DNA from 2 places in the Shimwellia blattae DSM 4481 genome. Region 2 is predicted to be linked to the other one. Evidence: predicted binding sites of a transcription regulator. Region 2 holds the regulator's gene; the other holds the start of a gene.
The links. Region 2 encodes PurR, which represses purine synthesis genes. Its sites were predicted from a motif close to CANGCAAACGTTTGCNTG; they were not measured.
Positions count from the first base shown of each region.

Region 1: a site for PurR is predicted at 1,570-1,587, ahead of glyA (serine hydroxymethyltransferase). Genes of this name have one in related genera too.

Region 1 is NC_017910.1:1,038,232-1,041,628, forward strand. Features, by position in the region: gene glnB (nitrogen regulatory protein P-II) at 1-127, shown strand, start outside; gene hmpA (NO-inducible flavohemoprotein) at 178-1,368, opposite strand; gene glyA (serine hydroxymethyltransferase) at 1,786-3,039, shown strand; gene EBL_RS04860 (response regulator) at 3,363-3,397, shown strand, end outside.
Region 2 is NC_017910.1:2,348,862-2,352,258, reverse strand. Features, by position in the region: gene punC (purine nucleoside transporter PunC) at 1-531, opposite strand, end outside; gene punR (DNA-binding transcriptional activator PunR) at 643-1,575, shown strand; gene purR (HTH-type transcriptional repressor PurR) at 1,572-2,597, opposite strand; gene cydH (cytochrome bd-I oxidase subunit CydH) at 2,890-2,979, shown strand; gene EBL_RS11075 (MFS transporter) at 3,229-3,397, shown strand, end outside.

The sequences.
Region 1 (3,397 bases), 1.3 Mb from region 2:
TATCTGTGTCGACACCATTATCCGCACGGCCCAGACCGGGAAAATCGGCGACGGGAAAATCTTCGTGTTTGATGTGGCCCGGGTTGTCAGAATCCGTACCGGTGAAGAGGACGACGCGGCCATTTAAGCCACGGCAGACAGAACGAAAAAAGGCGGGAAATCCCGCCTTTTTTGCGTTTACATCACCTTGTGAGGGCCAAAGCACTCATAGTGAATGCGTGTGGGCTCCACGCCTGCTGCCGTTAACTGCTGTGCCACCATCTGCATAAATGGCAGCGGGCCGCACATCCAGTATTGCATATCCGGATCCCGGAGCTGCTCGCCAAGGCTGGTAACGTCCATCAGCCCCTGATGGGTGTAGCGCGGGCTGAGCCTGTCCTGCTCGTCGGGCTGCCGGTACCAGATTTTGCTGGTAAAGTGCGCAAGCCTGGCGCCTTGCTCTGCCACTTCACTGGCGAAGGCATGGGCCGCGCCGTTTTCTGCCGCGTGCAGCCAGTTGACCTGCCCCTGGTGCCCGCTGCTGGCCAGCGTATCCAGCATGGCCAGCATGGGTGTCTGGCCCACACCGGCTGAAATCAGCGTCACTGGCGTGTTGCTCTCCACCTGCATAAAGAAATCCCCGGCCGGTGCAACCAGGCTCACCACATCACCCACATTTGCGCTATCGTGCAGCCAGCCTGAGACCAGGCCGCCATTTTCCCGTTTTACGGCGATCCGGTAGCCTTTGCCATCCGGCTTGCGGGTCAGTGAATACTGGCGAATCTCCTGCCAGGCGAAGTTTTCCGGTTTGATCCAGATCCCCAGATACTGGCCCGGCTGGTAATCCGCTACCGCAAGGCCATCTACCGGCTCGAACTCGAAGCTGGTAATCACGCTGCTGCGGGCGGTTTTTTTCGCCAGGCGGAAAGGGCGGGTGCCGCGCCAGCCGCCGGTTTTCTCCGCAGAGGCCTGGTAGATGTCTGCTTCCCGGTTAATAAAGATATCCGCCAGTACGCCATAGGCTTTTCCCCAGGCATCCAGCACCTCCTGCCCCGGGTGGTACAGTTCATCCAGAGTAGCCAGTAAATGCTTACCAACAATCTGATACTGCTCAGGTTTTATCTGAAAACTGGTGTGTTTCTGGGCGATTTTTTCAACGGCCGGCAGCAGCGCCGGAAGGTTATCAATATTGCCGGCATAAGCGGCGATGGCGTTAAACAGAGCTTCGCGCTGGTCGCCATTGCGCTGGTTGCTCATATTGAAAATGTCCTGCAGTTCCGGGTTATACCGGAACATGCGATCATAAAAATGTGCGGTCAGTTTCGGCCCGGTGGCGGCCAGTAACGGCAGAGTGGATTTTACTGTTGCGATGGTCTGGGGATCTAACATAGCGCTTACCTTCTTACGGATTTTACATAAATTTAATGATGTATTTTAAATGCATCTTATTTGTTTAACATTATCCTGTAAATGGTTTTTATCTTTAACATTTGGCTGTTTTGTAAGCCTATGAATAAACCGCATGATAATCATGAAAAAATGTCGCTCCAGCTCGTAATGATAAACGGGTATAAATTCAGTAATAGCAGCAAGCCAAACGTTTGCGTAAAAACCTTTGGCAACAGCAGGCTTCCCGGTTTACACTGTGGCCCGCTGAATAATTTCATACCATGATCCCGCAGGTAGCGCGCCGTTTTTGCCGTGATGTATTGAAAAATCAATATGATAAGCAAAAAAAGCGCAGTCAGTGCGATCGCCGGGGTATAAATTGCGTCAATTTACTGTTAGCTGAGCCAGGAGATGCGGATGTTAAAGCGAGAAATGAACATAGCCGATTATGATGCCGAACTGTGGCAGGCCATGGAGCAAGAAAAAGTACGTCAGGAAGAGCACATCGAACTGATCGCCTCCGAAAACTACACCAGCCCGCGCGTTATGCAGGCTCAGGGTTCTCAGCTGACCAATAAGTATGCTGAAGGTTACCCGGGTAAGCGCTATTACGGCGGCTGCGAATATGTGGATATCGTTGAACAGCTGGCAATTGATCGGGCTAAAGCGTTGTTTGGTGCCGATTACGCTAACGTTCAGCCGCATTCCGGTTCCCAGGCTAACTTTGCCGTGTATACCGCGCTGCTGGAGCCGGGTGATACCGTGCTGGGTATGAACCTGGCCCACGGTGGCCACCTGACCCACGGCTCCCCGGTGAACTTCTCCGGCAAGCTGTACAACATCGTCCCTTACGGGATTGATGAAAGCGGCCACATCGATTATGACGATCTGGAAAAACAGGCGAAAGCGCATCGTCCGAAAATGATCATCGGCGGCTTCTCTGCCTATTCCGGTGTGGTTGACTGGGCAAAAATGCGTGAAATCGCAGACAGCATTGGTGCTTATCTGTTTGTGGACATGGCCCACGTTGCCGGTCTGATTGCGGCTGGTGTGTACCCTAACCCGGTTCCTCACGCCCATGTCGTGACCACCACCACCCACAAAACGCTGGCGGGCCCGCGTGGCGGCCTGATTCTGGCGAAAGACGGCAGCGAAGAGCTGTATAAAAAACTGAACTCTGCCGTGTTCCCGGGTGGGCAGGGCGGCCCGCTGATGCACGTTATCGCCGGTAAAGCGGTAGCGCTGAAAGAAGCCATGGAGCCGGAATTTAAAATCTACCAGCAGCAGGTTGCGAAAAACGCCAAAGCGATGGTGGATGTGTTCCTGAATCGTGGCTATAAAGTGGTCTCTGGCGGTACAGACAACCACCTGTTCCTGCTGGATCTGGTTGACAAAAACCTGACCGGTAAAGAAGCAGATGCGGCCCTGGGCCGGGCCAATATCACGGTGAACAAAAACAGCGTGCCAAACGATCCTAAGAGCCCGTTTGTCACTTCCGGTATCCGTGTCGGGACCCCGGCAATCACCCGTCGCGGTTTCAAAGAAGCGGAAGCGCGCCAGCTGGCAGGCTGGATGTGTGATGTGCTGGACAACATCAATGATGATGCCACCATTGAACGCATTAAAGGCAATGTGCTGGATATCTGCGCCCGTTACCCGGTATACGCATAAACCACGGCGCCGTGCTGTGGCACGGCAAGCCTGAACATCAAAACCGCTGCGCTCTCCGTAGCGGTTTTTTTGTTGGTGGCGGCAGTTGCGGCTGAAAGCCTTACAAATATCGTTTTTTGTCATCCTTATCTGACATGGCAAAAAGGCTAGTGACGGGCAGAAGGGGGGGCATTCTGATATGCAGCCCCTAACGCTGGGCATACTATGCTCCTTGTTAGATTAATTTCTATTTTCTGTATTTTATATTCATCTCCGCGAGCGATTAGCTGGAAGTCTTTATGAAATAAAACAATCACAGATTGTGTTTTATATAGGATAAGGTCATGAAAGATAAATGGACGATATCAATCTCATCTGA
Region 2 (3,397 bases):
GGCCGGGATCATCAGCAACAGGGTAATGGCCAGTAACAGGGCGAATATTCCCTGCCATGCGAAGTGGTTCAGGATCCAGCTTCCCAGCAGGGGGGCCAGCGCCGGGGAGAGCCCCACCAGCGGCATAATGGTGGCGAAGACCTGGTTGGCTTTCTGGGGGGGATAGCTGTCGGCCACCAGGGCCTGCCAGCTGACGGTGGCTGCGCACACGCCCACGGCCTGAATAAACCGCAGCCCCAGCATCAGCCGGGCATCTTCAACCCACAGCATGCCGAGGCAGCCAAGGGCGAAGATCCCAAGCCCCAGAATCAGCACCGGTTTGCGCCCGAAGTGGTCAGACAGGGGGCCCCACATCAGCTGGGCGATGGCAAAACCGGCAAGAAACACACTCAGACTGGTGCTGATGGCCGCCGCGCTGGTGCCCAGGTATTGCTGCATGGCGGAAAACGCAGGCAGGTACATATCGGTAGCCAGAAAGCCCAGCACGCTCAGGCCGGCCAGCCAGGCCAGAAATCCTTTTGATGGTTGCATAGCACACTCTTCGGTCGAATTATTTTCAGTCGCCCGGAGTGTAAGGAGTGCAACCCGGCTTGTGAAACGCTAATATTTGCCAGCTCCATTCAAAAATTTTCAAGGCAAATTATGTGGTCAGAATACGCGCTGGAAGTGGTGGATGCAGTCGCCCGTAATGGCAGCTTTAGCGCAGCTGCTCAGGAGCTGCACCGGGTGCCTTCGGCCATCAGTTATACGGTCCGGCAACTGGAAGAGTGGCTGGCCGTGCCGCTGTTTATTCGCCGCCACCGGGATGTGGAACTCACCCCTGCGGGGCGCTATTTCCTGCAGGAAGGGCGCGGCGTTATCAAAAAAATGATTGCCACCCGCCAGCAGTGCCAGCAGATAGCCAACGGCTGGCGTGGTCAGCTGGCGATTGCGGTGGATAACATTGTCCGCCCGGCGCGCACCAGCCAGCTGGTGTGTGATTTCTACCGCCACTTTCCTGATGTGGAGCTGCTGGTCTCTCTGGAGGTGTTTAACGGGGTATGGGATGCGCTGGCAGATGGCCGGGTTGAGGCGGCCATTGGCGCGACCCGGGCCATCCCCGTGGGGGGGCGCTATGCCTTCCGGGATATGGGTATGCTGCGCTGGCACTGTGTGGTCGCCAGCCACCACCCGCTGGCCCAGGTCACCACGCGCCTGGGGGACGACACCCTGCGCAACTGGCCTTCACTGGTGCTGGAAGATACCTCCCGCTCCCTGCCCAAACGCACCACCTGGCTGCTGGATAACCAGCGGCGGCTGGTGGCGCCGGACTGGGCCGCCGGGGTGGCCTGTATCAGTGACGGGTTATGTATTGGTATGGTCCCGGAGCATATTGCCGCCCCCCGGGTGAACAGCGGGGAGTGGCGGATACTGACGCTGGAAAATCCCTTCCCGGATGCGGCCTGCTGCCTCACCTGGCAACAACAGGAGTCGTCACCGGCCCTGAGCTGGCTGCTGGAGTATCTGGGGGACAGCGCCACCCTGAATCAGGAGTGGCTGCGGGTGCCGGAAGAACCGGCACCGACGGGGGATTAACGGCGATAATCGAGGAACGGGCCATCGGCCACTGAACGGCGCTCCACCAGACGGGGGTGCACCTCGATGGTTCTGGAGTCTTCGCGCTTATTAATGATGCGATCGAGCAGCATATTAAAGGCCGTCTCCCCCAGGGAATCTTTCGGCTGGTGGACCGTGGTCAGCGCCGGGGTAAAGTAGCGGGAGTGGCGGATATTATCGTACCCGATCACTGAAATATCCTGCGGCACGCGCAGGCCCATTTCATCCGCGGCACAGATAGCCCCCATGGCCATAGCGTCGCCGCCACAGAAAACCGCCGTCGGGCGCTGGGATGAGGCCAGCAACTGCTGCATGGCCCGGTAGCCGGACTCCGGCTCAAAGTCGCCCTGGACAATCCAGTGTTCCGGCAGGGTGATCAGCGCCTCTTCCAGGGCTTTACGGAACCCGGCCAGCCTGCCGGCCCCGGTATTGCGCTCCAGGGGCCCGGGAATAACCCCGATCTCCCGGTGGCCGCGCTCAATCAGATAGCGCCCGGCGATATAACCGCCCTGGAAGGCGTTATCAATCACGGAGTCGGTAAAATCGGCTTTGGCTTCGCCCCAGTCCATGACCACCATCGGAATATGGCGATACTCCTCCAGCATGGCGAGCAGTGACTGGGGATATTCTGAACACATAACCATCAGGCCATCGACCCGTTTCTGAGCCATCATGGACAAATAGGCGCGCTGTTTTTCCTGGTTATTCCAGGCGTTGCCGAGGATCAGCGTATAGCCGCGGGCAAAACAGTTTTTTTCTACCGCTTCAATGATCTCAGCAAAGTAGGGCGCTTCACTGCTGGTGGCCAGCAGACCGATCGATTTCGTGTGATTCACCTTCAGGCTACGGGCGACGGCGCTGGGTGAGTAATGTAGCTCTTTAATGGCTGCCCATACCGCGTTGCGTGTCTCTTCCGCAACAAACCGGGTTTTGTTAATCACATGTGATACGGTTGTGGTGGAAACGTTTGCGCGTTTCGCCACATCTTTAATTGTCGCCATGAAGTATTACTCCGGCCCCTGTCCTGACCCGTTGAAAAGTAGCCGGGTAATCGTTTGCGTTTCCTTAGCGGATGCCGCAACTCTCTGGTTGGGCCGGGCCGGGGAAGTCAACGCAAAAATGCGAAAGGGCGTAAATAGATAGTTCGTCATAAATTAGCGGGGGATTGTGGACGATCCTGGCTAAAAGGGGAAGAGGGAAAATGCAGTTTAGTGAAAAATCAGGTAATATTTTTAACGATTACCGCGATAAATAACTCACCCGTCTCCCCCCGGGGAGCAAAAGGAGCAAGAGATGAGCACAGAGCTGAGATACGCATTAGTGACGACGGTGGTCGCACTGGGGCTGATTGTCGCCGCAGCATTCACCGCTATTCTGCACTAAATTGCGCAACAGGCCGCGGCACACCGGTAACAGGTGCCGCGCTTCCTGGCGGTTTTGCGCAACACCCGCACCGGATTTTTCCTGACTGAGCAATACTCTTTTCCATAAATGCGGCTTTTTCTTCAGGTCATCTGCTGAGATGATGCTGAACAGTTTTTTAACATCTGGGATTTATCACTGTCTATCCGGGGTTTTCACGGCGAGCGTTGCTGTCCGGCAATGGCTGTCTCCCCCTGACCGGAGTTATTCATGAAAATTAATTTTCCACTTCTGGCGCTGGCTATTGGCGCTTTTGGTATCGGCACCACTGAGTTTTCCCCCATGGGGCTGTTACCGGTCATCGCCCAGGGCGTTGGGGTGTCTATCCCTACGGCGGGTATGCTTATCAGCGCTTATGCCATCGGGGTTATGGTGGGTG